One region of the Nonomuraea gerenzanensis genome, then DNA from elsewhere that is predicted to be linked to it. Evidence: riboswitches for the same ligand, from Rfam matches in the RefSeq annotation. Region 1 holds a riboswitch; the other holds the start of a gene.
What was found. Region 1 has a riboswitch for glycine ahead of gcvT (glycine cleavage system aminomethyltransferase GcvT). Riboswitches for the same ligand answer to the same signal wherever they lie in the genome.

Region 1 (15,366 bases):
GTCCACGCGCTCGCCGTTCACCGTGGTGCTGACCTCGCGGATCGTCGCCACCGAGGCCAGCTCAGGCCGGCCGCGCAGCTCCCCGGCCACGGACCTCGGGATCACGGACTCGCGCTCCTGGGTGGCCAGCAGGTAGTCGACGGGGAACTGCTCGTCCAGCTTCACCGTCATGGTCAGCCTGGTGGACGCGGTGACCACCGTGATCAGGGTCATCAGCGTCACGCCGATCGTCAGCGCGACCGTGGTGGTGGCGGCCCGCCTCGGGTTGCGTCCCGAGTTGTCCACCGCCAGGCGGCCCGGCACGCCGAACAGCCGCCTCGGGGCCCAGCCCACCAACGCGCTCAGCGGCCGGACCAGCGCCGGGCCCAGGATGAGCACCGCCAGGAAGGTCAGCGTGCCCCCGCCCATGACGACGAAGAGCGCGGCCTCGCCGGGTTCGAGCCCGAACACGCCGAAGCCCGTCGCGCCCAGACCCGCCACCAGGAACAGCCCCGCGAAGCCGGCGCGCGCCAGGCCCGCGCGGAACGTCTGCTCCTCCGCCTGGCTGCGCAGCGCCGCGATCGGCGGCACGCGGGTGGCGGAGCGGGCGGGCAGCAGCGCCGCGCACACCGTGACGACCAGCCCCACGGCCAGCCCGGTGGCGATGGTGACCGGGGTGAGCGAGACGGCCGCATCCGTGGGCAGCGGGGCGTCGAGCGCGCCGAGCACGGTCAGCGTGACCGTCGCCAGGCCGTACCCGATGAGCAGGCCCAGCGCGGAGGCCAGCAGGCCGACGAGGGCGGACTCCAGCAGGATCGAGCCGAACACCTGCCCGCGCGTGGCCCCGATGCAGCGCAGCAGCGCCATCTCGCGCGTGCGCTGGGCGACGAGGATGTTGAAGGTGTTGTAGATGACCAGCGCGGCCACCATCATCGCCACCACGCCGAACAGCAGCAGGCCCAGCGTGAGCATCTGCGTCTGGACGCCGGCCGCGGCGCCCAGGTCGTCGGCCAGCTCGGCGCCCGTCTTGACGGTGTACGAGCCGCCGACGGCCGCCGCGACGGCCTGCTTCGACACCGTGCCCGCCACGTCGATCTCGGCGTACCCCTGCGCGCCCGTCATGCGCTGGGCGACGGCCGGGGTGAAGCCGACCGCGCCGGTGTAGGCCAGCAGCTGGTCCACACCGGTGTCGATCAGGCCGACCAGCCTGAACTGGTGCCGCCGCTGCTCGTGGTCGAGCACGGTGATCGTGTCGCCGAGCCGGAAGCCCTGGGCCTTGGCGGTGTTCTCGTCCAGGACGGCGGCGCCGTCGTCGGTGCCGGGGCCGGTGCCGGAGACGACGTCGGAGCGGTCGAGCGGGCCGCGCACGATCGACAGGCCGGTGGTGGGCAGGTTGCCCACGACCTTGCCGTGCTTGCCGAGCACGGGCGCGCTCGCCCTGATCAGCCCCTGGGCCTCGGTCACGCCGGGCAGCGCGCGCACGCGCTCCAGCACCTCCTCGGGCACCGTCCCGTCGGACTTCGCGGGCAGCACGGCCACGTCCACCTTGCCCGCGTCGGCCGTGACGCGCTGGGCGAAGCCGGCCTCGACCGTGTCGTTCAGCACGAACGTGCCCGCGATGAAGCCCACCCCCAGCATGATGGCCAGCGAGGTGAGCAGCAGCCTGAGCCGGTGCGCGCGCAGCCCGGCCAGCGCGGTCCTGATCACCTCACGCCTCCAGCCGGACGAGGGTGTCCAGCACGCTCTGCGGCGTGGGCGCGGCCAGCTCGGTGACCAGCTCGCCGTCGCGCAGGAACACCACGCGGTCGGCGTACGAGGCCGCCACCGGGTCGTGCGTCACCATGACGATGGTCTGGCCCAGCTCGCGCACCGAGGCCCGCAGGAAGGAGAGCACCTCGGCGCCGCTGCGCGAGTCCAGGTTGCCCGTGGGCTCGTCGGCGAAGATGACCTGGGGCTTGCTGATGAGCGCCCTGGCCACGGCCACCCGCTGCTGCTGGCCGCCGGACAGCTCGGTCGGCCGGTGCGAGAGCCGGTCGCGCAGCCCGACGGTCTCGATCACCTTGTCGAACAGCACCTGGTCGGCCTGGCGGGCGGCGATGTCGAGGGGCAGGCGGATGTTCTGCTCGGCGGTGAGCGTGGGCAGCAGGTTGAAGGCCTGGAAGATGAAGCCGATCCGCTCCCGGCGCAGCAGCGTGAGCCGCTTGTCGCTGAGCCCGGTCAGCTCCACGTCCCCGATGTGCACCGTGCCGGAGGTGGCGGCGTCGAGGCCGGCCAGGCAGTGCATGAGCGTGGACTTGCCGGAGCCCGACGGGCCCATGATCGCGGTGAACGCCCCGGTGGCGAAGGCCACGTTCACCCCGCGCAGCGCGTGCACCTGGGCGTCGCCCTGGCCGTACACCTTGGTCAGATCGGTGGCCACCACGGCTGGCGGGGCCTGGCGCCGGGTCTCAGTGAGCGTCACTTTCACTCCTTGTCGTGATTTGCAGCCGCGACTCACGCTAGGAGTGGAAATTTCAGATCTTGTGGGCCTTGAGGAGGGACTTCATGTGCGCCGGTGGATGACCCGGGTCAGACTTTCGGCCGATGCGTGGGCACCACCAGCCCGGCCTCGTACGCGAAGACCACCACCTGAGCCCGGTCGCGCAGCCCCAGCTTGGCCAGCACCCGCCCCAGATGTGTCTTGACCGTCGCCTCGGCCACCTCCAGCCGCGCCGCGATCTCCAGGTTGGACAGGCCGCGCGCCACCATGAGCAGCACCTCCCGCTCGCGCGGCGTCAGCTCGCCCACCCCCGACGTCAGGGGCGCGTCGGTCGGGAGCTGCGCGGCGAAGCGGTCGAGCATCCGGCGCAGCGTGGTCGGCGACACCACGGAGTCGCCCGCGTGCACCACCCGGATGGCGTTGACCAGGTCGGCCGGCGGCACGTCCTTCAGCAGGAACCCGGCCGCGCCCGCCTTGACCGCCGCGAAGGCGTACTCGTCGAGGTCGAACGTGGTCAGGATGAGCACCTTCGGCCCGTCGATGTGCCGGGTGGCCTCCACGCCGTCCATGGCGGGCATGCGCACGTCCATCAGCACCACGTCGACCTCGGTGGTCTTCAGGATCTCCAGCGCGGTGGCGCCGTCACCCGCCTCCGCCACCACCTCGATGTCCGGCTGCGCCCCGAGCACCATCCTGAACCCGGCCCGCAACAGCTCCTGGTCGTCGACCAGCATCACTCTGATCATTCACGCCGCCTTCGCCATGGGCAACCTGGCCAGCACCTCGAAGCCGCCGCCCTGCCGGGGGCCCGCCGAGACGGCGCCGCCGTACATGCCGACCCTCTCACGCATGCCGATCAGGCCGTGCCCGTCGGAGCTCACCGGGGCCGCCGCGCCCCGGCCGTTGTCGGTCACGCGGACGAGCAGCTCGGAGCCGAGGTAGTCGATCTCCACGGCGGCCTCGACACCGGGGCCGCCGTGCTTGAGCGCGTTCGTCAGCGCCTCCTGGACGATGCGGTAGACCGTGAGCTGCTGGCCCTCCGGCAGCTCGGCCGGCGCGCCGCCGACCCGCAGGCTGGCCGGCACGGCCGAGTCGTGGACGAGCTCCGCCAGCTGGCCCAGGCCCGGCTGGGGGGTGTAGTCGGTGCCCACCGCCTCGTTCTCGCGCAGGACGCCCACCAGCCTGCGCATCTCGGCGAGCGCGGCGCGGCCGGTCTTGGAGATGTTCCTGACGGCCAGGCGGGCCTGCTCCAGGTCGCTGTCCATGGCGTAGCCCGCGCCGTCGGCCTGGACCACCATGACGCTGACGTTGTGCGCCACCACGTCGTGCAGCTCCCTGGCGATCCTGGCGCGCTCGGCCGCCGCCGCCATCCTGGCCTGCTGGTCGCGCTCGCGTTCCGCCCGCTCGGCGCGCTCCTCCAGGCCCTCCAGGTAGCGGCGGCGGGTGTTGGCGTACAGGCCGGTCAGCCAGACCGTGACCACGAAGATCGAGCCGCTGAAGAACATCCCGAACGTGGCCATCTCCCAGTTGAGCAGCACCAGGAACACCCCGAGCTCCGCCACCAGGCACGCGGCCAGCGCCCACCGGAACGTGCACTGGTAGGCCACCCCCCACAGCGCCACCAGCACCGCGAGGTTGGCGGGCTGCGGAGCGGTCTCCGCCAGCCATTGCCCGAAGCTGACCAGCGCCACGACGGCGAACGAGGTCAGCGGCCTGTCACGCCACCACAGCGGCACGATCAGCGCCGCCGCGAGCCCCAGGTAGCCGGCCACGTGGAGGAGGACGTCGCCCCCCGGCGGGGTCGTCGCCGCGAACGGCACCGCGAGGAGGGCGCACAGCACCCCCAGGGGGGCCACCCTGAGGACACCGGCCATTTTCGCGTGGCGCGTGGACCACGCCCGTACCCTGCCGAACACATCATCACGATATGTAGCGCCGGTGGGACATTGGTCCGCCTGGAGGCGGAAGTAGGACTACGACCCAGGTCTTACATGGATTTGCTCTTACATGGGGCTTACGGTGGCTTTGGCATCCTCTATTACTGGGAGCGCCCCTTGCGGGGCGAGTAAAGGGAGATCGTGATGGCGGATCATGATCGCGACGCCGGGTCGCGCGGCGAAGAGGAAGCGCCGCGCGACCCGACCCCGTCGGAGCCGACTACTGGGCCCGATACTGGGCCGACCAGTGGGCCGACCAGTGGGCCGACCAGAGAGCTGCCCGAGCCGGGCCCGCTCAAGTACGGCGAACAGGCTGATCACGCCTATACCTACATCCCGCCCGCCCAGCCGGAACCCGCCCCATGGGAGCGCGGTTCCTCCCTGTTCGGCGGCTTCCTGCGCCGCAGACGCACCCAGGTCATGAGCGCCGCCCTGGCCGGGCTCTTCGTCGGCGGCCTGCTCGGCGGTGTCACCGTGGCGGCCTTCAACGACCTGGCCGACGACGGCGACAGGTACGACGTGTGGATGGAGGCGCCGGGCTGGGGCCGGCACCACGACTGGGGCCCCGGACGGATGGGGCCGGAATGTTACGCGGGTGAGGACCACGGCTACTGCGTGCTGCCGCCGCCGGCCGAGGTGGAGCCCGTCCCGGAGGACGATCTGCTTCCGGAGCCCACGTACACGGGCTGACAGGTGTGCGGGCGGGGGGACTCGAACCCCCACAGTGTCTCCACCAACAGGACCTAAACCTGCCGCGTATGCCATTTCGCCACGCCCGCGCATCCCCCGCCGCAGCGGGCTGGACACAGTTTAGCGCTCCGCATGGGAGCCGGAGGCGATTGTGACGACGCGGAGACCTTCGCCGGGGCCCTCCTGGACGGAGGGCCCACAGGCGGTCAGGAGAGGCCGAGCTTCTTCGTGAGCGAGGCCACGTGGCCCGTCGCCTTCACGTTGTAGAGCGCCTGCTCCACCTTCCCGTCGCCGTCGATGACGAACGTCGACCGGATCACCCCCACGACCTCCTTGCCGTAGAGCTTCTTGGTGCCGTACGCGCCGTACGCCTGGTGCACGGCCAGGTCGGGGTCGGACAGCAGGGGGAAGGTGAGCGCGTCGCGCTCGGCGAACTTGGCCAGCTTCTCCGGCTTGTCCTTCGACACGCCGAGGACGACGAAACCTTCGGCCGTGAGCCGCGCCAGGTTGTCGCGGAAGTCACAGGCCTGCTTGGTGCAACCGGGAGTCATCGCGGCAGGATAGAAATAGAGGATCACCCGCTTGCCGCGGTAGGTGTCGAGTGACACGGTGCCGCCGTCGGCGGTGGGTAGCGTGAACTCCGGCGCGGCGTCGCCGGGCGTGAGTCTGGTCTCGGTCAATGGGCCCTCCTGGGTTCTTCCCGCCAACCTACCGGCCCGGCCGTTGTGCCGGACGGCACGCCGACCTGACAGACTGATCACGACCAGAACGGACGGAGCCCGCTCGGCATGCGGTGCGGGGCACGCGTACGGTCGGAAGGAGAGCCATGGCTGACACCGATCCCGACGAGCTGGAGCGGCGCATCGCACGGACGCGCGCGGAGTTGGCGCACACGGTCGACGCCATCGCCGACCGGGTGAGCCCCAAGCGGGTCGCCGAGCGCACGGTGGCCGACGTCAAGACCAGGGCGGGCCACTTCGTGGCCTCCGTGGGCGACGCGCTCGGGGTGACGCCGCGGCCGGTCGAGTTCGGCGACAACCCCGACCAGGTGTGGGAGGAGGAGCGGCCGGAGGTGGGGCCGCTGCTCATCGGGGTCGGCGCGGTGCTGGTCGTGGGGGCGGCCATCGTGCTGTGGCGCCGCAGCCGCCGCCGGCGCCGCTAGAGGAAGGTCTTCCCCTCGCCCCGATACGTCGGCACCGACTCCACCACGGCGTCGCCGTCGATGAGGTGCAGCGCGTCGAAGTGCTCGCACAGCTCGCCCGCCTTGGCGTGCCTGAACCACACCCGGTCGCCGATCCGCAGGTCCTGCGCCGCCTGGCCGAGCAGCGGCGTCTGCACCTCGCCCGCGCCCTCCTCGGGCGCGTACCGCAGGCCCGCGGGCAGGTACGGCTGGGGCGCCCTGGTCGGGCCCACCGGCCCTGAGGCCAGGTAGCCGCCGCCCAGCACGGTCACCGCGTCCGGAGCCGGGCGGCGCACCACCGGCAGGGCGAACAGCGCGGCCGGGTGTCCGGTGAAGCGGCGGAAGAAGTCGAACAGCCGCGGGTGGAAGAGGCCGGAGCCCGCCGCCAGCTCCGTCACGGCCTTCTCGCGGGTGGTGAGCTCCAGGGAGCCGGTGCCGCCGCCGTTGACGAACTCCAGGTCGGCGAACTGGCGTACGGCGTTCACGATCCGGCCGCGGCGCAGGATGAGCTCCCTGGCCGACAGCGACTGCATGAGCCGGATGAGGCGGGCGCGGGCGGCGTTGGCGGGCGGGGCGTCGCCGACCCCGGCGATCTGCCCCTCGTACGCCAGCAGCCCCACCAGCCGCAGGCCCGGCCGCTTGGCGATGTCGGCGGCCAGGTCGGCGGCCTCGTGCGGCTCCCTGACAGGGGAGCGCAGGGCGCCCACCCGCCGGCCGAAGGCGACGTAGGCGGTGTCGAGGTCGAGGCAGAGCCGGATCTCGGCCCGCGGGCGCACCCCGGCCACGGCCGTCTCGATGTGGCCGAGGTGGGCGGTGGAGTCGATGGTCACGGTGATCCGCGCGGCGGCGCGCGGATCACCTGCCAGCGCGGCCAGCGCCTGCCGGTCGGCCGTGGGGTAGGCGACGAGGACGTCGGTGAAGCCGTTCGCGGCCAGCCAGAGCGCCTCGGGCAGCGTGTACGCCATGATGCCGCGGAAGCCGTCCATGGCCAGGACCCGCTCCAGCAGGGGGCGGCTGCGGACGGACTTGCTGGCCACCCTGATCGGCTTGCCCGCGGCGCGGCGCACGAGGTCGGCGGCGTTGGCCCGCATCGCGGCGAGATCGACGACGGCGAACGGGGGTTCGAGGGCCGCTGTGGCGCGGTCGTAGCGCTGGCGGTCATCCATACCGGCAGCGTAACCGCATAAGGGGCAAAAGAACATGAGCCTTGTTCGCGTTAGTCGCCGTCCCCGTAATGTTCGGGCAAATCGGCGGCGAGGGCGCGGTTCAGGCCATGCGGGGCCCATGTACGTCTGTCGTTGTGATGACCACGCTTCAGCAGATACTGCCCGGCGCCGTCGTCGCCCCGCGGGACACCGGCCTGCGCAGGGCGCGCAGAGTGCTCAGGCCGGCGCGTACCGTCCCGGGAGCCCTGGTCGCGCTCACGCTGACCGCCGGACTCGGGGCGACCGCGGCGGAAGTGGTGTCGGCACTGCTCGGCGCCCCCCTCGGCTGGGTGCCGGTGGACGAGGTGGTCGCGCTCGCGGGCCGCACCACCTGGCCGGAGACGGCCACCGCCGCCCTGGTCTCGGCCGGGGCGGGCACCCTGATGGTGCTGCTGGCGCTCGTGCCGGGCCGCTCGGGGCTGGTGCCGGTGGAGACGTCCGACCCGCTGATCGTCATCGGCATCACCCGCTCGGGCCTGCGGCGCACGCTGTGCGCGGCGGCTCGGCAGGTGGCGGGCGTGGACAAGGCCCGCGTACGCCTGCGCCGGCGCACCATCGAGGTCACGGTCAGGACGGGCACGGAGAGCTCGGGCCAGATGCTCAGGCAGGTCGGCACGGCCGTGGGCGACCGCCTCGCGGGCGTGGGCACGCTCGGCACCGGCGAGGTCGTGGTACGGCTGCGCAGGAGGGCCGGTTGATGCGTCAGTACCCTGGTCACCGCGTCGGCCTGGCGGTCGTCGGAGCGACGCTGCTGGGCGCGGGCGGATACGCCTGGCTCCGCGGCCACGACCGCTTCTTCGACCTCCCGCCCACCGCCAAGGTCCTGCCCGCCCACGCACACAGGGCACTGGCCGAGGACCCGTGGCCGCTGTGGTTCCTCGCCCTCGGCCTGCTGCTCCTGGCCCTGGTCACGCTGCGCTGGCTGCTGGTCGGCCTCGGCTGGGGCCGCCGCGGCACCCACAACGGCACCGGCACGGCCATGCTGTTCGTCGGACTCAAGGGTGTGGACGGGCTGAGCAGGACGGGCGTGCGGGTCGCGGAGGACCGCCTGAGCATCGGCCTGACCTGCCCGTCGGCGGCGGACGTGGGCGCGGTGGTGAGCAAGCTGGACCAGGACATCGTGGGGCGCATCCGGCGCGAGGTACGCGACGACGAGACGCCCACACTGGTCCGGCTGCACGTGCGCCGCTAGCGGCTCAGCACTCGATCACATTGACCGCGAGCCCGCCCCGCGACGTCTCCTTGTACTTGTCGAGCATGTCCCGCCCCGTGTCCCGCATCGTCTTGATCGCCTTGTCCAGCGCCACGTAGTGCTTCCCATCACCCCGCAACGCGATGCGCGCCGCCGTGATCGCCTTGTTGGAGGCCACGGCGTTGCGCTCGATGCACGGGATCTGCACCAGGCCGCCGATCGGGTCGCAGGTCAGCCCCAGGTTGTGCTCGATGCCGATCTCCGCCGCGTTCTCCACCTGCTCCGGCGTCCCCCCGAGCACCTCCGTGAGCGCGGCGGAGGCCATCGAGCAGGCCGAGCCCACCTCGCCCTGGCAGCCCACCTCGGCGCCGGAGATGGAGGCGTTCTCCTTGAACAGCACGCCGATCGCCCCCGCCGTCAGCAGGAAGCGGACCACGCCGTCGTCGTCGGCGTGCGGGACGAAGCGGGTGTAGTAGGTCAGGACGGCCGGGATGATGCCGGCGGCGCCGTTGGTGGGGGCGGTGACGATGCGGCCGCCGGCGGCGTTCTCCTCGTTGACCGCCAGCGCGAACAGCGTGACCCAGTCCATGGCCTGCAGCGGGTCCTTCTCCGGCGGCTCGGACTGCAGGCGGCGGTGGAGCTGGTTGGCGCGGCGCTTGACCTTCAGGCCGCCCGGGAGCACGCCCTCCTTGGAGATGCCGCGGCGCACGCACTCGGACATGACCTGCCACAGGTGCAGCAGCCCCCGGCGGATCTCCTCCTCGGTGCGGCCGAACGCCTGCTCGTTCTCCAGCATCAGGGCGGAGATCGACAGGCCGGTGTTCGAGCAGTGCTTGAGCAACTCCTCGCCGGTGGTGAAGGGGAAGGGCAGCACGGTGTCGTCGGGCTTGATGCGGCCGGCGCCGGTGGCCTGCTCGTCCACCACGAAGCCGCCGCCGACCGAGAAGTAGACCTTCTCGCGCAGCCGCTCGCCGGAGGCGTCGCAGGCGGTGAAGCGCATGCCGTTCGGGTGCTCGGGCAGGGAGATCTTGCGTTCGAAGACGAGGTGCTCACCGACGACGAAGGGGATCTCGTGGCTGCCGTAGAGCTTGACGGTTCCCGACTCGCGCATCTGCGCGATGCGGGCGTCGACGGTGTCGACGTCCACCAGCTCGGGCTTCTCGCCGGACAGGCCGAGCAGGACCGCCTTGTCGCTGCCGTGGCCCTTGCCGGTCAGGCCGAGCGAGCCGTACAGGATGGCCTCCACCCGCGCCACCCGCTCCAGCAGGCCGTCCTCGTGCAGGCCGCGGACGAACTTGTGCGCCGCCGCCATCGGGCCGCCCGTGTGGGAGCTCGACGGGCCGATGCCGATCTTGAAGAGGTCGAAGACGCTGATCGCCATTGATGTGCGCCCTTCATGAGAGGCCGGGGCCCGCGCGGGCCCCGGCGGTTAGGTCAGGACTCGCCCGAGGTGAGAGCGGTGTACTCCTCAGGAGAGAGCAGGTCCTCGGGGTCGCCTTCCACGCGCACCTTGAACATCCAGCCCTCGCCGTACGGGTCGCTGTTGACCAGGCCCGGGTCGTCCACGACGGACTGGTTCACCTCGGTGACCTCGCCGCCGACCGGGGAGTAGATCTCGTTGACGGACTTGGTCGACTCCACCTCGCCGACGGAGTCACCCGGCTCGACGGTCGAGCCGACCTCGGGGAGCTGCACGAAGACGACGTCACCAAGGGACTCGGCGGCGAAGGCCGTGATGCCGATCGTCACGGTGGTGCTGTCGTCCAGCCCGGCCACCCACTCGTGCTCCTTGGTGTAGCTCAGGTCGTCAGGGATGTTGCTCACTTGTTCCTCCTGTAAAAGGGCAGCTCAACCAGGTCCATAGGTTCATGGCTGCCCCGGATGTCCACAGCCAGGCCTGAATCGGCGCCGGTGTCCACGTAGGCCATCGCGATGGGCTTTCCCAGGGTCTGGGAGGGCGCACCGCTGGTGACCTCGCCGACGACGACGCCGTCCTTGGTGACCGGGTAACCGTGGCGCGGCACCCGGCGGCTCCGCGCGACCAGGCCGACGAGCCTGCGCCGGGGCGAGTCGTCCTTGACCGCCTCCAGCGCCGACCTGCCGACGAAGTCGCCCGGCTTGTCGAATTTCACCACTCTGCCCAGCCCCGCGTCGAACGGGGTCAGCTCCGCGCTCAGCTCGTTGCCGTACAGCGGCATGCCGGCCTCCAGCCTGAGCGTGTCGCGGCTGGACAGGCCCGCGGGCTTGAGCCCGTACGGCTCGCCGGCCGCGGTGATCGCGTGCCAGAGCGGCACGGCGTCCTGATTGGCCACGAACAGCTCGAACCCGTCCTCGCCGGTGTACCCCGTACGGGCGATCAGCGCCTGCCGGCCGTCCACCTGGCCCGGCAGCCCCGCGTAGTACTTGAGCCCGTCGAGGTCGGCGTCGGTGAGCGTGGCGAGGATCTCCTGGGCGCGCGGCCCCTGGACGGCGATCAGCGCGTACCGGTCCGAACGGTCCTCCACCACCGCGTCGTACGGCCCGGCGCGCTCGCGCAGCTCGCCGGCGACCTTCTCGTAGTTCGAGGCGTTGGCCACGACCATGAACTCCTCGTCACCGAGCCGGTAGACGATGAGGTCGTCCAGCACCCCGCCGCGCTCGTTCACGATCATGGTGTACCTGGCCCGGCCAGGCGCCAGCGCCGACAGGTGCCCGACCAGCGCGTAGTCCAGCGCCTGGCCCGCCTGCGGCCCGGTCAGGAAGATCTCGCCCATGTGCGAGAGGTCGAACAGCCCCGCCGCCTCGCGCACGGCCCGGTGCTCCGCGGACTCGCTGCCGTACCGCAGCGGCATCAGCCACCCGGCGAAGTCGGTGAGGGTGGCGCCGAGGCTCTGGTGAACGTCTCGTAGCGGTGTCGGTCGGGACATGTGTCGCACCTCAGGACAGGAGTGGATGCCAGCATCCTCCCCCTCTGTCATCGGTGCCTGAGAGCTTCGCCCGACTTTTGCCGGACTTTCACCTTCGGCGAGGCCCGGAGGCCTGCTTTCCAGAGGACACCTCGTCCGTGCGGTCCTTTGCCTTGAGAGGTTCGCGGGGAGGGCTTGCTCCTTCAGGGACCCTGACCGGCTGTCAGGGTGCTCTCCCGCACGGTTTCGTCGGTGATGTCCGTCAGCCTAGTGCCGCGACGGGGCTGTTGTCGCGTCGCGGGCCGCACGTGAATCCCGGGGGAGCGCGGATTCAGCAGGCTTGCACGAGCGCCTCGAACAACGCGTGGTCCTCGCCTGCCTCGGGATGCCACTGCACGGCCATGGTGAACGCCCCCGGAGCCTCCACGGCCTCGATCGTGCCGTCGTCGGTGGTGGCGGTGACCGTCAGGCCGGGGGCGAGCCGGTCCACGGCCTGGTGGTGGTAGTGCGGGACCGGCACCGGCTCCTCGCCCAGCACCTTGGCCAGGCCGGTGCCCGGGACGGGGGTGACGGGCAGGTGGCCGAAGACGCCGGGCCCCGGGCAGTGCTCGGTGTGGCCGACCAGATCGGGCAGGTGCTGGTGCAGGCTGCCGCCCAGGGCCACGTTGAGCACCTGGAGGCCGCGGCAGACGCCCAGGAAGGGCAGCTCGCCGTCGAGGGCGGCCGCGAGCAGGGCGAACTCCGCCTCGTCACGAAATCTCCGGACGTAGCCGCTGCGCTCGTGCGGCTCCGCGCCGTACCTGGCCGGGTCGATGTCGCCGCCCCCGGCCAGGATCAGCCCGTCCAGGCGGCGCACCAGCCCGGCGGGCTCGCCCGCCGGAGGCAGCAGGACGGGCTGGCCGCCCGCGCGCACGACCTGCTCCACGTACATGTACGGCAGCAGCGCCGCCCGGGTGTCCTGCCACACCGTGAACGAGGCGCTCTCGGCGTAGCAGGTGATGCCGATGACGGGACCCATGGGACGTCCTCCTACAGCGGCGTGACGTAGGCACCGGAGATGCCGCCGTCCACCAGGAACTCGCTGGCCGTGATGAACGAGGCGTCGTCGCTGGCCAGGAAGGCCACCGCCGCCGCGATCTCCGACGCCTCGGCGAAGCGGCCCACCGGCACGTGCACCAGCCGCCGCTGCGCCCGCTCCGGGTCCTTGGCGAACAGCTCACGCAGCAGCGGCGTGTTCACCGGCCCCGGGCACAGCGCGTTGACCCGGATGCCCTCCCTGGCGAACTGCACGCCCAGCTCCCGCGACATCGCCAGCACCCCGCCCTTGGAGGCGGTGTAGGAGATCTGCGAGGTCGCCGACCCCATGACGGCCACGAAGGACGCGGTGTTGATGATCGAGCCCTTGCCCTGGCGGCGCATGTACGGGATGGCGTGCTTGCAGCACAGGTAGACGCTGGTCAGGTTCACCTCCTGGACGCGGCGCCAGGCGTCGAGGCCGGTCTCCAGGATCGAGTCGTCGTCGGGCGGCGAGATGCCGGCGTTGTTGAAGGCGATGTCCACGCTGCCGTAGGTGTCGTGGGCCGCGGCGAACATCCTGACGACGTCGTCCTCGCTGGTCACGTCGGCCTTGACGAACAGGCCGCCCACCTCGGCCGCGGCCTTGACGCCCGCCTCCTCGTCGATGTCCGCGCAGACCACCCTGGCGCCCTCGTCGGCGAAGCGGCGGGCCGTGGCCAGCCCGATCCCGCTGCCCGCGCCGGTGATGACCGCCACCCGATCCTGCAACCGCTGCATGTGCGCACTCACTCCGTTGAGATGAAGACGTTCTTGGTCTCGGTGAAGGCCGCCAGCGCGTCAGGGCCGAGCTCCCTGCCGAGGCCGGACTGCTTGAAGCCGCCGAACGGGGTCCAGTAGCGGACCGAGGAGTGGGAGTTCACCGACAGGGCGCCCGACTCGACGGCCCTGGCCACGCGCAGCGCCCGCCCGACGTCGCGGGTCCAGATGGAGCCGCTCAGTCCGTACGGGGTGTCGTTGGCGATCCGTACGGCCTGCGCCTCGTCCTCGAACCTGACCACCGACACCACGGGCCCGAAGATCTCCTCGGTGAACGCCCGGTCGGTGACCTCGGGGGTCAGGACGGTCGGCGGGAACCAGTAGCCCTTGCCCTGCGGGCAGGAGCCTTGCAGGTAGGGGGTCGGCGGGACGAAGCCGCGCACGCGTTCGAGGTGCTCGGCGCTGATCAGGGGGCCCATCTCGGTGGCCTCGTCGAGGGGGTCGCCGACCACGACGCCGCGGACGGCCGCTTCCAGGCGCTCCATGAAGGCGTCGTACACGCTCGCCTGGACCAGGATCCTGGAGCGGGCGCAGCAGTCCTGTCCGGCGTTGTCGAAGACGGCGTAGGGCGCGGTGCGCGCCGCCTTGTCGAGGTCGGCGTCGGCGAAGACGATGTTGGCGGACTTGCCGCCCAGCTCCAGCGTGACCCGCTTGACCTGCCGCGCCGCCGTGGCCCCGATCTCCTTGCCCACCTCGGTCGAGCCGGTGAACACGATCTTGGCCACGCCGGGATGCGCCACCAGGCGGGCCCCCGCGACCTCCCCTGCCCCAGGCAGAACCTGGAGCACCCCCTCGGGGAGGCCCGCTGCCAGGGCCAGCTCTGCCAGCCTCAGCGCGGTCAGCGGAGTCCACTCGGCGGGCTTGACGATCACCGTGTTGCCCGCCGCCAGTGCCGGGGCCACGCCCCACATCATGATCACCATGGGGAAGTTCCACGGCACGATGATCCCGACGACGCCCAGCGGCTCCTGGAAGGTGAGGTCCACGCCGCCCGGCACCGGGATCTGCTTGCCGTGGTCGCGCTCGGGGGCGCCGGCGTAGAAGTGCAGCACGTCGCGGACGTTGCCGGCCTCCCACCGGGCGTTGCCGATGGTGTGCCCGGCGTTGGCCAGCTCCAGCCGCGCCAGCTCCTCGCCGTGCTCGTCCACCAGGTCGGCGAACCCGCGCAGCAGCCGCGCCCGGTCGCCGGGCGCCACCTCGCGCCAGGCGGCCTGCGCCTTCCTGGCACGCTCCACGGCCCGGTCGACCTCCGCCTCGTCGGCGAGTTCGACGTCGGCGATGACGTCCTCCGTCGCCGGGTTGACGATCTTCATGCGCTCCCGTCACATCCGTTCGAAACCACGGAACAGCTCCCAATCCGTCACCGCCGCGTCGAAGGCGGCCAGCTCCACCCGCGCGTTGTTCGCGTAGTGCTCGACCACGTCCTCACCGAACCTCTCACGGGCCAGCTTCGAGCCCTCGAACAGCGCCAGCGCGTCCCGCAGCGTGTGCGGCACGGTCTCGGCGCCGGAGGCGTAGGCGTTGCCCTCGCAGGGGTCCTCCAGCGGCAGCTCGGCGTCGATGCCGTGCAGCCCGGCCGCGACCAGCGCCGCCACCGCCAGGTACGGGTTCACGTCGCCGCCCGGCACCCGGTTCTCCACGCGCAGGGACTGGCCGTGGCCGACCAGCCGCAGCGAGCAGGTGCGGTTGTCCACGCCCCACTTGACGGCCGTGGGGGCGAAGCTGCCCGGCACGTACCGCTTGTAGGAGTTGATGTTGGGGGCGTACAGCAGGGTCAGCTCCCGCATGCAGGCGAGCTGGCCGGCGACGAAGCTCGCGCCGAGCGGCGAGAGGCCGTACGGCCCCTGGCCCGCCATCACCGGGTCGCCGTCCAGGCTGCGCAGCGAGATGTGGATGTGGCAGGAGTTGCCCTCGCGCTGGTTCGGCTTGGCCATGAACGTGATCGACCGGCCCTCCTGGGCGGCGATCTCCTTGGCGCCGGTCTTG
Region 2 (15,366 bases), 2.9 Mb from region 1:
CGTACGCGGCGGTGCCCACCCCCAGCACGGCCTGCCAGGCGGCCCTGGCCTGCTCGTCGCGGCCCTCGCGCTCGAAGCCCTGGGCGAGGTGGCAGGCGGCCTGCGCGGCGTACTCGGGGTGCCCGGTGGCCAGCGCCGTCCTGGCGGCGGCCCTGGCGCCCTCGAGGTCGCCGCGCTGTTCGAGCACCACGGCCAGGCCCACCGCGGCCTGCGCCCTGTCGGGCCCGTCGGGGTCCGCGGCCAGCTCGCCCAGGATGCGGGCGGCGGCGTCGAGATCACCGTGCTCGGCCAGCCGGCGGGCGGTGTCGAGGGGCGGGGTCTCCAGCTCTGAGGACGTCAAGAGAGCTCCTTGTGGGACGGTCGCACCGAGCCTAACGACTATCGGCGATCATGTCTGCTCACTTGACACCGAAGGACTGGCCGGAGCCCCCGCCTCCACCGGCGGACGTACCCGGAACTGCCAGAACACGTTCCAGGACAAGCCCGGCGAACCGCGCGCCCCGCGCGTGTCGCCGGGCCGGGTGATCAGTCCTCGTAGGCCTCGAGGGGCGGGCAGGAGCACACCAGGTTGCGGTCGCCGTAGGCCTGGTCGATGCGGCGCACCGGCACCCAGTACTTGTTCTCGCGCAGCGACGGCAGCGGGTAGGCGGCCTCCGAACGCGCGTACGGGTGCGGCCACTCGTCTGCGGCGACGGACTCGGCCGTGTGCGGCGCGTTGCGCAGCGGGTTGTCGGTCTTGTCGTACTCGCCGGAGGCCACCTTGGCGATCTCGCCGCGGATGGCGATCATGGCGTCGACGAACCGGTCGAGCTCGTTCAGGTCCTCGCTCTCGGTCGGCTCGATCATCAGGGTGCCGGCCACGGGGAACGACATGGTCGGCGCGTGGAAGCCGTAGTCGATGAGGCGCTTGGCCACGTCGTCCACGGTGACGCCGGTCTCCTTGGTGATCTGCCGCAGGTCCACGATGCACTCGTGCGCCACCAGGCCGCCGCGGCCGGTGTAGAGCACGGGGTAGTGCGGGGCCAGGCGCCTGGCCAGGTAGTTCGCCGACAGGATGGCCTGCTCGGTGGCGGCCGTGAGGCCCTCGGCACCCATCATCCTGACGTACGCCCACGAGATCGGCAGGATGCCCGCCGAGCCGTACGGGGCCGCCGACACGGGGCCGACGGGGGTGCCGTTGTGCAGCGGGTGGCCGGGCAGGTAGGCGGCCAGGTGGGCGCGGACCGCGACGGGGCCGACGCCGGGGCCGCCGCCGCCGTGCGGGATGCAGAACGTCTTGTGCAGGTTGAGGTGCGAGACGTCGGCGCCGAACTCGCCCGGCTTGGCCAGCCCGACCAGCGCGTTGAGGTTGGCGCCGTCGACGTACACCTGGCCGCCGGCGTCGTGCACCTTGGCGCACACCTCGGTGATCGTCTCCTCGTACACGCCATGCGTGGACGGGTACGTCACCATGATCGCCGCCAGCGCGTCGCGGTGCTTGTCGATCTTGGCGTCGAGGTCGGCCAGGTCCACGTTGCCGTCGTCGTCGCAGGCCACGACCACGACGCGCATGCCGGCCATGACGGCGCTGGCGGCGTTCGTGCCGTGGGCGGAGGACGGGATGAGGCACACGTCGCGCTCGCCCTGGCCGTTGGCGCGGTGGTAGGCGCGGATGGCCAGCAGCCCGGCGAACTCGCCCTGGGAGCCCGCGTTCGGCTGGATGGAGACGGCGTCGTAGCCGGTCACCTCGGCCAGCCAGCCCTCCAGCGTGCCGATCAGCTCGGCGTACCCCTCGGCCTGCTCGGCGGGCGCGTACGGGTGGATGGCGGCGAACTCCGGCCAGGTGATGGGCTCCATCTCGCTGGTCGCGTTCAGCTTCATCGTGCAGGAGCCGAGCGGGATCATCGAGCGATCCAGCGCGATGTCCTTGTCCTGCAGCCTGCGCAGGTAGCGCAGCATCGCGGTCTCGGAGCGGTGGCTGTGGAAGACCGGGTGGGTCAGGTACGGGGTCTCCCGCAGCAGATCGGCGGGCAGCGCGTCGGCGGCGTCCTCGGGGGTCGCCTCGGCGCTCACGCCGAACGCCGCCCACACCGCGGCCACCTCGGCGGCGCCGGTCTTCTCGTCGCAGGCGACGGAGACGTGGTCGGCGTCCACCTGCCAGAGGTTGACGCCGCGCTCGGCGGCGGCGGCCACGACGGCGGCTGCCCTGCCGGGCACGCGGGCCAGCACGGTGTCGAAGAACTCGCCGTGCACGACCTCCACGCCCGCGCCGCGCAGCCCCTCGGCCAGGGCGGTGGCGTGGCGGTGCACGCGGTGCGCGATGCCGCGCAGGCCCTCGGGGCCGTGGTAGACGGCGTACATGCTCGCGATGACGGCGAGCAGCACCTGCGCGGTGCAGATGTTGCTGGTGGCCTTCTCGCGGCGGATGTGCTGCTCGCGGGTCTGCAGGGCCAGGCGGTAGGCGGGGTCGCCGTCGGCGTCCACGGACACGCCGACGAGCCGTCCGGGCAGCTGCCGCTGCAGCCCCTCCCGTACGGACATGTACGCGGCGTGCGGCCCGCCGAACCCGAACGGCACCCCGAAGCGCTGCGATGACCCGATCGCGATGTCGGCCCCCAGCTCGCCGGGCGCGGCGACCAGCGTCAGCGCGAGCAGGTCAGCGGCGGCCACGACCAGCGCGCCGGCCTCGTGCGCCGCGGCGGCCACGGCGCGGAAGTCGCGCAGCCGCCCGGACGCTCCGGGGTACTGCACCAGCAGCCCGAAGCACTCGGGCAGCTCGCCCTGCAGGTCGTGCTCCACCAGCGTGATGCCGAGCGGCTCCGCCCTGGTGGCCAGCACGGCCTTGGTCTGCGGCAGCGCGTCGGCGTCCACCACGAACACGTCGCTCTTCGACTTGCCCGCCCTGCGCGCCAGCGTCATGGCCTCGGCGGCGGCGGTGCCCTCGTCCAGCAGCGACGCGCCCGAGACGGGCAGGCCGGTGAGGTCGGAGACGACCGTCTGGAAGTTCAGCAGCGCCTCCAGGCGGCCCTGCGAGATCTCCGGCTGGTACGGGGTGTAGGCGGTGTACCAGCCCGGGTTCTCCAGCAGGTTGCGGCGGATGACGCCGGGCGTGACGGTGTCGTAGTAGCCCAGGCCGATCATGGAGGTGAGCACCCGGTTGCGCCCGGCCAGCGCGCGCAGCTCGGCGATGGCCTCGGCCTCGCCGATGGCGGCGGGCAGCTTGAGCTTGTCCTTGGCTCTGATCGCCTCGGGGACGGCCACCGCCACCAGGTCCGCGACGGATTCGAAGCCCACGGCCTCGAGCATGCGCTGCTGCTCGGCCTCCGAGGGGCCGATGTGCCTGGACGAGAACGGCGGAGCTGACAGATCGGTCATGGGGTGTGCCTCCCGAGGCTCATGGAGACCGGCGCCAGGGCGCGGACGAGTGCCGGATCTCCCCCTCTGTCAGCGCGGCCCCCGCGATGTGCGCCGGTGCCACGACCTGAGAGCTTCACCCCCGGTGGGGCTTGCACCGTCGGTGAGGCGCGCCTGGCGGGTGCGCCTGCTTTCCAGAGTTGCCTCACCCGAGCGGTACTGGATGCCTGAGAGATTCCGGGGAGGGTTGCTCCTTCGGCGCCCCGGGACCAGGTGCCCGAGGACTCTCCCGCACGGGGTCGTCAGCCTTGCTGTCCTAGATTACTACGGTAGGCCCGGATAACCGGTCACCGGGCCGCGCCAGCGCACGCGAGAAGTACGCACAGGCGGACTACAGGCGGAGGAAGGTCACGCAGGAGGAGGGTCAGCCGGTGCGGCGCGCGCGGCGCCTGCGGGCCAGCTCGTCAGCGGGGTGGTCGGCCGGGACGGTGTCCTCGACCGCCGCGCGTTCCCCCGGCAGCTCCGCGAGGGATCCCTCGACCTCCCGCCAGACGCGCCCGAGCGCGATCCCGAACACACCCTGCCCGCCCTGGAGCAGATCGATCACCTCGTCGGCCGAGGTGCATTCGTACACGCTCACGCCGTCGCTCATCAGCGTGATCTGCGCGAGGTCGGCGACCCCGCGATCACGCAGGTGCTGCACAGCCGTGCGGATCTGCTGCAGCGACACCCCGGTGTCGAGGAGCCGCTTGACGACCTTGAGCACCAGGATGTCGCGGAAGCTGTAGAGCCGCTGGGAGCCCGAGCCGTGCGCCGCCCTGATGGTGGGCTCCACCAGCCCCGTGCGCGCCCAGTAGTCGAGCTGCCTGTAGGTGATGCCGGCCGCGGCGCAGGCCGTCGGCCCGCGGTATCCGATGTCGCCCGGCAGCGACGTCGGCTGCTCGTCGAAGAGCAGGCCCTGCTCCCCGGCACGCTGCCGCGCGCTCTCGCGCCGCACCGGATCTTCCTGGCCGGCCGTCTTTCCCTCGCCGCTGCTGACCGCCACGCGGACCTCCGGCTTTCTCTCATCCCGTGGCCTGATCTGGGGGTTCGTAAAGGGCGACCACGGGTTTCACTTGCACCGTAGGACCGTGACCATGCTCAGTCAACGATCCGGCTCGGCGCGTCGTGAAGCGTAAATGCACTGAAATACCTACCCCGCCCTGCCGAAGTCCTCGGGAGTGATCGTGTCAAGGAACTCCCTGAACTTCTCCACCTCGTCCTCCTGGTCGTCCGGGATGATCACCCCGGCCTCCTGGACGACTTCCTCACTGGCGAAGATGCGGGCCCCGGTGCGCAGCGCGAGCGCGATCGAGTCGGAGGGCCGCGCGCTCACCTCCACGCCGTTGGAGAAGACCAGATCGGCGAAGAAGATGCCGTCGCGCAGCGCGACGATGTTGACCGCCCGCAGGCCGACGCCCAGCGCGCTCAGCACGTCGCGGAAGAGGTCATGGGTCAGCGGCCGCGGCGGGGGCTCCTCCGCCTGTGCCAGCGCGATGGCCGTGGCTTCGGTCATGCCGATCCATATGGGCAGGAACCGCTCCCCGTGTGCCTCCTTGAGCAAGACGATCGGCTGATTTGTGGGCATCTCAACTCGAACGCCCACGACCTCCATCTGCAACACGGGCTGCTCCGTATTCCTGACCGGTCACCCGGCACAGCTCTTCGATCATCGCTTCTGCTGACTTGGCTTCGCAATTCAACGTAACACCCGGCGGGCCTGGAATGTGCCTCCGCCTCCCAGCTCGCTACGGTCTCAACGCCCCAGGACCGATCGGACGCCCGTGCGCACAAGGGACGCGTGCAGGTCGAGCAGCAGGGTGGAAAGCTCCCTGGCGACCTCGTCGGCCTCGCCGATGGCTCCCGGGCGGCGCCGCTTGAGTATGGGGGCGACCGTCTGCTCCACCAGACCGGCCTCCCGCTCGGCCGCCGCCTTGACCGCCCGCAGGTGGCGGGCGTGCAGGCCGAAGCGGGCCAGGGCGCCCACGGTGCGGGCCACCTTGAGCGCCTCCTCGTCGTAGCGCCTGGCCACGGGGGCCAGCAGGCCGTAGTCCTCCAGCTCGGCGAGGGTCTCCTCGTCGATCGCGGCGGCCTCCAGCAGCTCGGCCCGGCTGAGCCTGGTCTCCTGCGGCTGCTGCAGGGCGCGCGGGCGGCCGAAGCTCTCGGCCATCCTGTCCTTGATCACCCGCAGCGGCAGGTAGTGGTCACGCTGCTCGGTGAGGATGAAGCGCAGCTGCTCCACGTGCAGGTGGGTGAACTTACGGTAGCCGGACGGGCTGCGCTCGGGCTCGATCAGGCCCTCGCCCTCCAAGAACCTGATCTTGGAGATCGTCACGTCGGGGAACTCGCCCTGCAGGAGCGCGAGCACCTCCCCGATGCTCATGTGCGAGCGCGCAGCCTGAGAAGTCATACCGCCTCCCGCGGACGGCCGCCCGTCACCGTGAGTCGCTCACCGCACCCGCTCATACGCCGGCGTTGCCCCGCATCAGGAACAGGAGGCGGAACTTGCCGATCTGCACCTCGTCCCCGGAGTGCAGGGGGACCTCCTCGATGCGCTCCCTGTTGACGTAGGTGCCGTTGAGGCTGCCCACGTCGCGCACCGAGAACTGGCCACCGCGGTGGCGGTAGAACTCGACGTGCCGGCGCGAGACGGTGATGTCGTCGAGGAAGATGTCGCTCTCAGGGTGACGCCCGGTCGTCGTCAGGTCCTTGTCGAGCCGGTAACGGCTGCCCTGGTTGGGCCCCCTGGTGACCGTGAGCAACGCCGTGCCGGGCGGCAGCTGCTCGACCAGCGCCCGCTCGGCCAGGAGCATGTCGCCTGTCTCAGCCTCGTACGCCTCGATTCCCGCGACGGAGATCGTCGATGTGGTATCCCCGGAGACCTCGGGTCTGGTCAGCGGTGACCCACAGCGGGAACAGTAACGGGCATCCTCGGGGTTGGCGTGCCCGCACTGCGTGCAGTAGACGCTCGGCATCGATCGGCTCGGCCTCCTACCGCGAAGACGCGGCGACGGTGCTCAGGGCGCGCCTCGCTTCGCTTTTTCAAGTTTGCGAATGCCGCAACTTACGCTGATCAGCGGCAAAGGTCAAGGCGGGGCGCTGCACGTTGGTTTGGACGCAGACAAAGTTACCGCCGCCCCCGCCCCGTGGTCCATGCCGCCGCGCGTTTCTACATTACGATCTTGCGGCACTGCCCGGGCACATCTTCGGTAAACCCTTTCCGATCACAGCGTGTGACGCTATCACCCCACGGCCAGTTCCACGATGCGGGCCCAGCGTTCGATCAGCGCCTGGGCGGCGTCCATGTCCCCCGCCTCGGCCCACAGGTCGGTGACGGGCTCGGCGGCGGCGGGCAGCACCAGCACCCAGCTCCCGTCGCCGCGGGTCACGCGCACGCCGTCGGTGGTGTCGATGCGATGCCCCTGCTCCCCGGACTGGACCTCGGCCTCGGCCGCCTCGATGACCGAGCGCATGACGGCGCCCTTGGCCGCCCACGGCGTGGGCACGGTCCGCTTGAGCAGCTTGACCTCGGGGATCCTGGCGTCGATCTGGCTGAGCGAGAGCCGGGTGCGGGCGACCAGGCCGAGCAGGCGGATGAACGCGGCCATCCCGTCGATCGCGGGGCTGAACTCCGGCACCACGAAACCGCCCCGCCCGTCGGCCGCGAAGATCATGTCTGGTCCGGCGGCGGCCGAGGTGAGGGCGTCCTGGGCGGTGGAGGTCCACTGCACCTGCACCCCGTGGAAGCGGCACACCTGCTCGGCGACGCGGGTCGTGGTGACCGGCAGCGCCACCTGCCCGCCCCTGCGCTCGGCGGCGACCAGGTCGAGCACCACGAGCAGGGCCCGTTCCTCGCTGATGAGCTGGCCCTTCTCGTCCACCAGGGCGATGCGCTCGCCGACCGGGTCGAACCGCACGCCGAAGGCCGCCCGGGAGCTGCTGACCAGCTCCGAGAGGCGTTGCAGGTCGCGGCGGCGCTCGGCCAGCGTCTCGGTGGGCGAGACGTCGTCCAGGCGGGCGTTGACGGTGAGCACCTCGACGCCGACCCGGCCGAGCAGGGTGGGCAGCACCAGCGAGGAGGTGCCGCCCGCGCAGTCCACGACGACCTTCATGTCCCGCACGCCGGCCACGCCGACGTTGCGCAGCAGCTCGTGGGTGTAGTCCTCGAAGGCCCTGGCCGGGTAGGCCAGCTCGGCGATCTCGCCGGGGAACGCGCGGCGGAACTCCTGGCGGGAGAAGACCCGCTCCAGCTTGCGCTGGGCGGCCGGCGGCAGGTCGGCGCCGCGGTCGTCCATGATGACGATGTCCACGCTCTGCGGGTCGCCCGGGGTGGTGCGCAGCGCGATGCCGCCGGCGGACGACTCGCGCGCGGTGTGGAAGCGCGTGACGGGCAGCGGGGCGGCCTCCAGGTCCAGGACGTTGATGGCGCCCGCGGTGAGCGCGCCGATGACGGCCCGCTTGAGCGCCCTGGCGGCCAGGGAGCAGTCGCGGGAGGTGACGACGTACTCGCCCTTGCGCAGGGTGGTGGCGTACGCACTGGCCAGGCGGACGCACAGCTCGGCCGTGATCTCGACGTTGACCAGGCCGCTGACGCCCCGGGGCCCGAACAGGTTGCGCTGGCCGCGCGACTCCCAGATGACGCTGGTGTTGACGACCGCGCCCGCCTCGATGGTCTTGAACGGGTAGACCTTGACGCCGCTGGAGACGTACGCCTCCGCCTCGATGACACACTCGTCGCCGATGATCGCGTTCTCCTCGATGCGGGCGCCGGCCATCACGTCGGTGCTCTTGCCGATGACGCAGCCGCGCAGGTGGGCGCCGGGGCCGAGGTAGACGTTGTCGTGGACGACCGCGCGGTGCAGGAAGGCTCCCTCCCGCACGACCGCGTTGTTGCCGAGCACGGTGTACTCGCGCAGCTCGGCCCCCGCCTCGACCTTGGCGTAGTCGCCGATGAGCAGCGGGCCCTTGAGCACGGCGTCGGGGTCCACCGAGGCCGAGTCGGCCACCCAGACGCCCGGGGAGAGCTCGAAGCCGCCGATGTCCAGCTCGACCTTGCCGGACAGGGCGTCGACCTGGGCCTTGAGGTAGCTGTCGTGAGTGCCGACGTCCTCCCAGTAGCCGTCGGCGACGTAGCCGTAGATGGCGGCGCCGCGCTCCAGGAGGGCGGGGAAGACGTCCGAGGACCAGTCGACGGGCTCGCCGGGCGCGACCGCGTCGAGGACCTCGGGCTCCATGACGTAGATGCCGGTGTTGACGGTGTCGGAGAAGACCTGGCCCCAGGTGGGTTTCTCCAGGAAGCGCTGCACGCGGCCCTCGTCGTCGACGATGATGATCCCGAATTCGAGCGGGTTCGGGACGCGTTTGAGGCCGATCGTGACAAGGGCCCCATTTTCCCGGTGAAAACGGATCATGTCGGATAAATCAATATCCGTGAGGGCGTCTCCGGAGATCACCAGAAAGCGGTCGTCGCGCAGCCGGTCGGCGGCGTTCTTGACGCTGCCGGCGGTGCCGAGCGGGACGTCCTCGGTGGCGTACTGGAGGCTCATGCCGAGTTCGTCGCCGTCACCGAAGTAGTTGCGCACGAGCGCCGCCAGGAACTGGAGCGTCACCACCGTCTCGGTGACGCCGTGCCGCTTGAGCAGGCGCAGCACGTGCTCCATGATCGGACGGTTGGCCACGGGAAGCAGGGGTTTGGGCTGGTTGGCGGTCATGGGACGCAGCCGAGTGCCCTCCCCGCCCGCCATGACGACCGCCTTCACCCGATCACCCCTTCTTGGCCGCGGTTACGAGTTGGCGCACCTGTACCACATACAGCACCCCCGCCCACCAGTACAGGCCCGTTCCCCAGAGCGCGAAGGCCCACCCGACAATTCGGGCTATATCGGCATACCACCCAGTGTGGGAGGCAAGGAAGAGGAGAGGGAAGGCGTACATGAGGTTGAACATGGCGGCCTTGCCCAGGAAATGCACTTGAAGTGCCTTATACCCATATTTGCGAAGTACAGGGAAGAAACTCGCGACCAAGAGTTCCCGTCCCAGGATGACCACGACCAGCCACCACGGGATGACCTCACGCAACAGGAGGGCGAAGATGGTCGCGAAGACGTAGAGCTTGTCCGCCGCGGGATCGATGAGCCGGCCGAGCCTGCTCGTCTGGTTGAACGCCCGCGCGATCTTTCCGTCGAGCCAGTCCGTGAAGCCGGCCACCGCCAGGACGCCGATGGCCCAGCCGTCGGCCTGGGGCACGAGAACCAGCCAGAGGAACACGGGGACGCCCAGGAGGCGCAGGAAGCTCAGCAGGTTAGGAACCGTCCAGATCCGGTCCTCGGCGGAAGTTTCGCTCACGCAGCAGACCCTACTGCGTGGAATGCGACGCGGCGCTCGCCTCCCGCCCCCGCTTTCCGCAGGCCACTCCCGCTGCGCCCGGTCATACCCCTGCCATGGGCCGGTCATGGGCGGGTCACGGGCGCGGGTCAGGTGCGCAGGAAGGCGTGGGTGCGGCCCACCTCGGCGAAGCCCAGCCGCTCGTAGAAGTGGCGGGGCCAGTCGTCCGCGTCGGCCAGCAGGAAGATCAGCTCGGCGCCGGCCACCTCGGCCAGCAGCGCCCTCATCAGGGCTCCGGCGTAGCCCCTGCCCCGGTGCTCGTGCCCGGTGAAGACGCTCTCGATCTGGGCGACGCCGCCGTGCACGTACAGGTCGGCGCGGGCGGCGATCTCCCCGGACGGGGCGCGCACGCCGCGGAAGGCCACCGTGTCGGCGCCGCGCAGCCGGGCCGACACCCGCCGGGCCAGCCCGTCGATCACCTCGTCGGGGGCCTGCGGCAGGGTGCGGCGCCAGTCGCGCCGCAGCACCGGCGCCAGCTCCTCCAGGCCGAGCCGCTCGGCCGGTGGCGAGTCGTGCGGCGGCTCGCCGCGGAAGACCATGACGAGGTTCGTCTCGTGCTCGTAGCCGGCGGCGGCGAACGCGGGCGCGCACGCCGTGCCGAGCCGGTCGTCGTCGACGCACACGAGGCGGTGCTCGCGCCCCGACAGCACCTCGTCGGCCGCCGCCATCAGCCGCTGGGCCAGGCCCTCGTCGGCCGCCGCGAGCAGCCGCCCGGCCAGGCCCTCGTCGGTGCCGCCCGAGGCTGTGACGATCAGCTTGTTGTCGTCGTAGGAGCCCGGGTAGCGGGCGTCGAGCACCCCGAAGCCACCTGGCACCGGCACCACCACGGGCGCCCTGCGCCGGGCGAAACCACGCAGGAACCCCAGGGCCCGCGCCAGGTCCGCCGCAGCGGCGCCGTCGAGCGCCGCGCCCCTGGCGGGCTCGCCCACGGATGCGGCGCCACGGTCGAGCGCCGCGCCTCCGGCCGGCTCATCCACGGACCCGGCGCCACCGTCGAGCGCCGCGCCTCCGGCCGGCTCATCCACGGACCCGGCGGCGCGGTCGTGCGCCCGGCCCCTGGCCGGCTCAGCCACGGACGCTCCGGAGGAACGCCTCGATCAGGCGCGGGTCCTTCACGCCGGGCTCGCTCTCCAGGCCGCTGGACACATCGACCCCCCACGGGCCGGCGGCCTCGATCGCCTCGCGCACGTTGCCCGGGGTCAGGCCGCCCGCCAGCAGCCACCGCCCGGACGCCCGGCCGCGCACGGCCGCCCAGTCCCACGCCTGGCCGGAGCCCGCGTGCGGGGCGTCCACCAGGAGCAGGTCCTCGTCGTAGGCGCCGCACCGCAGGTCGGCCTGGGCGTCCACGGCCCTGATCAGGGTGACGCCGAGGTCCTTCAGCGCGGTGAAGTCGCCGTGCGGGTGCTTGCCGTGCAGCTGGACGGCGCGCACCCCGGAGGCCAGCGCCGCCGCGCGGACCGTCTCCGGGTCCTCGCCGCGGAAGACGCCCACGGTCAGCACGTGCCCGGGCACCTGCGCGGCCAGCTCGGCGGCCAGCTCGGGCGTGACGCGGCGCGGGCTCCTGGTCATGACGAACCCGATGGCGTCGGCCCCCGCCGCGACGGCGGTGGCCACGTGCCCGGGCTCGCGCAACCCGCAGATCTTCACATACACATCTCCGACCTTAGCGGCGGCGGGCGGCTGCCGGGGACCACGCCCAGACCAGCACGGCGACGATCAGCCCGAACAGGGTCACCCCCGCCGGCAGGTGCGCCCCGAGCCACAGCCAGGTGACGTGCTGCAGGCCGCCGACCACGAACAGCGCCACGCTGGCCAGCGCGGGCCAGCCGGCGCCGCGTCCCGGCCGCCAGACGAGGACGGCCAGCACGATCTGGACGAGGGCGACGAGGTGCACGACCATGCCGGCCAGGAGGTGCGCCTCGATCATCGGCGCCGACTCCACCGCCTGGCCGGCGAAGGAGGCGGTGACGAGCAGCGCCGCCGCGTGGGCGGTGACGGCGACCCGCAGGCTGTAGACGAGGCCGGAGGCGACCCGGCCCGCCGGCCGGGGCATGGTGACGGTTTCCCGCATGGCCATGGACGATCCTTTCACTGGACGAAGGACCACATGGTCGCGGCGGGCGGCACCGAAGGTCGTCAGCCTGCCGGATGACTCACCGGTACGCCGGGCGGCTGATCCCGCCGCCGGCGTACAGGACGCAGGCGGCTGATCCCCGCCGCCCGGCGTACAGCCCAGCCGCCCGGCGTACAGCCCAGCCGCCCGGCGTACCGCTCAGCCGCCGCGCGGCGGCCGTACGGGACGGAAGGAGGCGTCCACCAGCCCCGTGCGGTGGGCGACGACGGCGGCCTGGATGCGGTTGCGCAGGCCCAGCTTGTCCATCGCGGCGGCGATGTGCGTCTTGACCGTCGTGACGCCGACGTGCAGCTCCTCGGCGATCTCGGCGTTGGACAGGCCGGTGCCGACCAGGGCCAGCACCTCCAGCTCCCGCTCGGTCAGCCCGGGCGGCGCGGCGGGCGCGGCCTGCTCCTCGGCGGCCAGGAACCGCTCGACCACGCGGCGCAGCACGGAGGGCGCCAGGAGCTGCTCGCCGGCCGCGGCCCTGCGCACGGCGTCCACCATGCGCTCCGGCTCGTCGTCCTTGACCAGGAAGCCGACGGCGCCGGCCCGCAGCGCGGCGTAGACGTTGCCGTCCTCGGCGAACGTGGTCAGCACCACGATCCGGGTGCCGGGCCGGGCGGCCAGCACGCGCTTGATCGCCTCCAGGCCGTCGACCCTGGGCATGCGCAGGTCCATGAGGATCACGTCGGGCAGGTGCCGCTCGGCCAGGCGGACGGCCTCGGCGCCGTCGTCGGCCTCGCCGACGACCTCCATGTCGCCCGTGGCCTGCAGCAGCATGCGCACGCCCGCGCGGACGAGCGCCTGGTCGTCGGCGACCAGCACGCGGATCATGCGGCACTCCCCGGGGACACGCGGGTGTGGGTGGGCAGGTGGGCGGCCAGCAGCCAGCCGCCCTCGCCGTCGGGCCCGGCGCTGAGGGTGCCGCCGAGGGTGCGCACCCGCTCGCGCATGCCGGCCAGGCCGCGCCCCGAGGAGGGCAGCCGCTCGATGGCGGTGGGCGGGCGCCCGTTGCGGATCTGGACGTCCAGCCCCTCTTCGGCGGGCGTGACGGATACGCGGACCCAGGTGCCGGGGCCTGCGTGTTTGAGCACGTTGGTGAGTCCTTCCTGAACGATGCGGGCCGCTGAGGTGCGGGCGATCAAGGGGGCCTGGTCGGTGGCCGGGTCGAGGTCGAGGTCGACGACGAGGCCGGCGGCCGCCATGCGCTCGGCGGACTCGCGGACCACGTCGGCGGGGTTGGCCAGCAGGTCGGGCTGGCGGTCGGGGTCGCGCAGCAGGTCGAGCAGGTCGCGCAGGTCCTGCAGCACCTGGTGGCCGGTCTCCCTGATGTCGTTGAGCGCGTCGGCGACGGGCCCGTCGGGGGCGGCGTAGCGGGCGGCGCTGGCCCGCAGCACCATGGCGCCGACGTGGTGGGCGACGATGTCGTGCACGTCGCGGGCGATGCGCTCGCGCTCGGCGAGCTGGTCGGCGCGCACCTGGGCGACGGCGGCGCGGGCCGCCTCCTCGGCGACCAGCTTCTCGGTGGCCGCGGCGGCGCGCCGCACGCCCAGGTAGCGGCCGATCGCGATGGGCGTGGCGACCAGCGTCATGAGGACCCCCACGCGGAAGGTGGTGATCTCGGTGTTGTCGCCGACGACGGCGATCGCGGTGAGCAGGCAGCCGGTCACGTACGCGGCCACCGTCCAGGCCCAGGACACCACGCGCATGGCGAACACGCCGATGGCGATGAGCGTGAGGATCACGCATGTGTTGACGGCGGCGTTCAGATAGGTGTCGGCCGAGACGAGCAGCACGCCCTGCAGCAGGAAGACCAGCCCGGGCAGCCGCCTGGCGATGCCCAGTGACAGGCCGCCCACCACGGCGAGCAGGCCGACCACCCAGACGGGCTGGGCGCCGGAGTGCCAGGTGGTCCAGGTGCTCAGCACGGTGATCGCCACGCCGCCGGCGGCGAGCAGCGCGTCGGGCGTGACCTCGCGCTCCTCCAGCCGCTCCGCCGAGCTGCGCAGGTAGGCGCCCAGCACGGCGGGGAAGACGGGCAGGAGGATGGAGTACATCCACATGTTGCCGGTGAGCGCGAGGCCGGGGTCGGCGATGTTGAACGCGGTGGCGACGATCGACGCGCCCACGGCCAGGGCGGTGGCACGCACCTGGGAGCTGTAGCCGGCCACGCCGAGCGACACGCAGACGAGGATCTGGGCGGTGTTGGAGGTGAACGAGCCGAGCTGGTCGGTGACGACCAGGGCGGCGGCCAGGTAGAGGCTGACCAGCACCGGCCAGCGGCGCACCAGCCCCATGGGCAGGCCGACGAGCAGCGCCATCGGGATGTTCATCTCGGCGGGCAGGAACTCGGTGTCGCCCGCCTTGGCCGTGGTCAGCAGGTCGAGACCCACTCCGGAGGCCGCGAGCAGGATATCGAGCGGCACGCCACGCCAACGCATGGACACACCGTATCCGCCCTGGCGGGTGCGGCTGTTCCTCCCGGCGGAGGAGCGCGCCTCCTCCTACTGGCCGGAGGTCCGCCCGGACGGTGGAGCGATCACGTGCGGTCGCGGGCCTAGGTTCGGGTCATGCCCAACGACACCGCACTGTTCCTCGGCCAGTTTCTGCGCAACCCCGCGGCCATCGGTGCGCTCGCGCCCAGCTCACGACACCTGGCGGCGGCCGTCTGCGCGCCCGTCCCGGAGAAGGGCGAGCCGATCGTCGTCGAGCTCGGGCCGGGCACGGGCCCGTTCACCGCGGAGATCCAGCAGCGGCTGGGCGGGCGCGGGCACCATCTGGCCGTGGAGCTGAACGAGCGCATGGCCGGGCTGCTGGCCGAGCGGTTCCCGAAGGTGGACGTGGCCAACGAGGACGCCACCCGGCTGGGCGAACTGCTGGCCGAGCGCGGGCTGCGCATGGCGGACGTGGTGGTGAGCGGGCTGCCCTGGGCGGCGTTCCCCAGCCAGTTGCAGCATGAGTTGCTGGGTGCCGTGACGGGCGCGATGAGCCCGGGTGCGGCGTTCACCACCTTTTCCTACATCCACGCCATCCCGCTCAGCTCGGCACGGCGGTTCCGTGCGCTGCTGGCGGAGCGCTTCGAGGAAGTGGTGCTGGGACGTACGGTGTGGCGGAACACTCCGCCTGCCTTCGTCTTCCACGCCCGTCGCCCCCGTTAGGGACCCCGGCGGGGAGCCCGGCCGCCCGATTGGCGCCGAAATCGGACGGGCCACGCCTTCAAGCGGGGAGCTGGTTGCTCAACCCCTCGCAGCGCGGGCACTCGGACCGCCCCGCGGCTTTCCGCGACCGGTAGCCGCGTTGGTTGACCTCCTCCCCCGTCGTCGTCCTCCGTGAAGGGCGCCTACCCGAGCCCCGGGGAAGCATTCGTCCCGCCGCGGATCGGGGCTCAGCCGAATGCCGGTGGCCGCTTCTCGCGCAGCGCGCGCACGCCCTCACCTGCGTCGGGGCCGGTGAATCCGAGGAACTCCATGGCCAGCGAGGCGTCGAAGGCGGGG

Region 2: it holds a riboswitch for glycine, as region 1 does, so the genes downstream of both, gcvP (aminomethyl-transferring glycine dehydrogenase) here and gcvT (glycine cleavage system aminomethyltransferase GcvT) in region 1, are expected to answer to the same signal.

The regions. Positions count from the first base shown of each region.
Region 1 is NZ_CP084058.1:1,920,390-1,935,755, forward strand. Features, by position in the region: gene LCN96_RS09355 (ABC transporter permease) at 1-1,686, opposite strand, end outside; gene LCN96_RS09360 (ABC transporter ATP-binding protein) at 1,688-2,440, opposite strand; gene LCN96_RS09365 (response regulator transcription factor) at 2,548-3,204, opposite strand; gene LCN96_RS09370 (sensor histidine kinase) at 3,205-4,374, opposite strand; gene LCN96_RS09375 (hypothetical protein) at 4,540-5,085, shown strand; tRNA gene LCN96_RS09380 (tRNA-Leu) at 5,092-5,174, opposite strand; gene bcp (thioredoxin-dependent thiol peroxidase) at 5,292-5,765, opposite strand; gene LCN96_RS09390 (DUF3618 domain-containing protein) at 5,912-6,247, shown strand; gene LCN96_RS09395 (amino acid deaminase/aldolase) at 6,244-7,431, opposite strand; gene LCN96_RS09400 (DUF6286 domain-containing protein) at 7,569-8,168, shown strand; gene LCN96_RS09405 (hypothetical protein) at 8,168-8,662, shown strand; gene LCN96_RS09410 (L-serine ammonia-lyase) at 8,667-10,043, opposite strand; gene gcvH (glycine cleavage system protein GcvH) at 10,097-10,486, opposite strand; gene gcvT (glycine cleavage system aminomethyltransferase GcvT) at 10,483-11,568, opposite strand; glycine riboswitch at 11,603-11,698, opposite strand; glycine riboswitch at 11,699-11,796, opposite strand; gene LCN96_RS09425 (gamma-glutamyl-gamma-aminobutyrate hydrolase family protein) at 11,879-12,565, opposite strand; gene LCN96_RS09430 (3-oxoacyl-ACP reductase) at 12,577-13,341, opposite strand; gene LCN96_RS09435 (aldehyde dehydrogenase family protein) at 13,350-14,693, opposite strand; gene LCN96_RS09440 (glutamine synthetase family protein) at 14,703-15,366, opposite strand, start outside.
Region 2 is NZ_CP084058.1:4,830,406-4,845,771, reverse strand. Features, by position in the region: gene LCN96_RS22840 (tetratricopeptide repeat protein) at 1-340, opposite strand, end outside; gene gcvP (aminomethyl-transferring glycine dehydrogenase) at 526-3,354, opposite strand; glycine riboswitch at 3,538-3,635, opposite strand; gene LCN96_RS22830 (MerR family transcriptional regulator) at 3,758-4,378, opposite strand; gene LCN96_RS22825 (bifunctional nuclease family protein) at 4,526-4,996, opposite strand; gene ftsR (transcriptional regulator FtsR) at 5,129-5,782, opposite strand; gene LCN96_RS22815 (FHA domain-containing protein) at 5,835-6,347, opposite strand; gene LCN96_RS22810 (mannose-1-phosphate guanyltransferase) at 6,615-9,131, opposite strand; gene LCN96_RS22805 (CDP-alcohol phosphatidyltransferase family protein) at 9,136-9,717, opposite strand; gene LCN96_RS22800 (GNAT family N-acetyltransferase) at 9,846-10,829, opposite strand; gene LCN96_RS22795 (phosphoribosylanthranilate isomerase) at 10,822-11,409, opposite strand; gene LCN96_RS22790 (hypothetical protein) at 11,420-11,833, opposite strand; gene LCN96_RS22785 (response regulator) at 12,029-12,706, opposite strand; gene LCN96_RS22780 (sensor histidine kinase) at 12,703-14,313, opposite strand; gene LCN96_RS22775 (class I SAM-dependent methyltransferase) at 14,443-15,030, shown strand; gene LCN96_RS22770 (enoyl-CoA hydratase/isomerase family protein) at 15,258-15,366, opposite strand, start outside.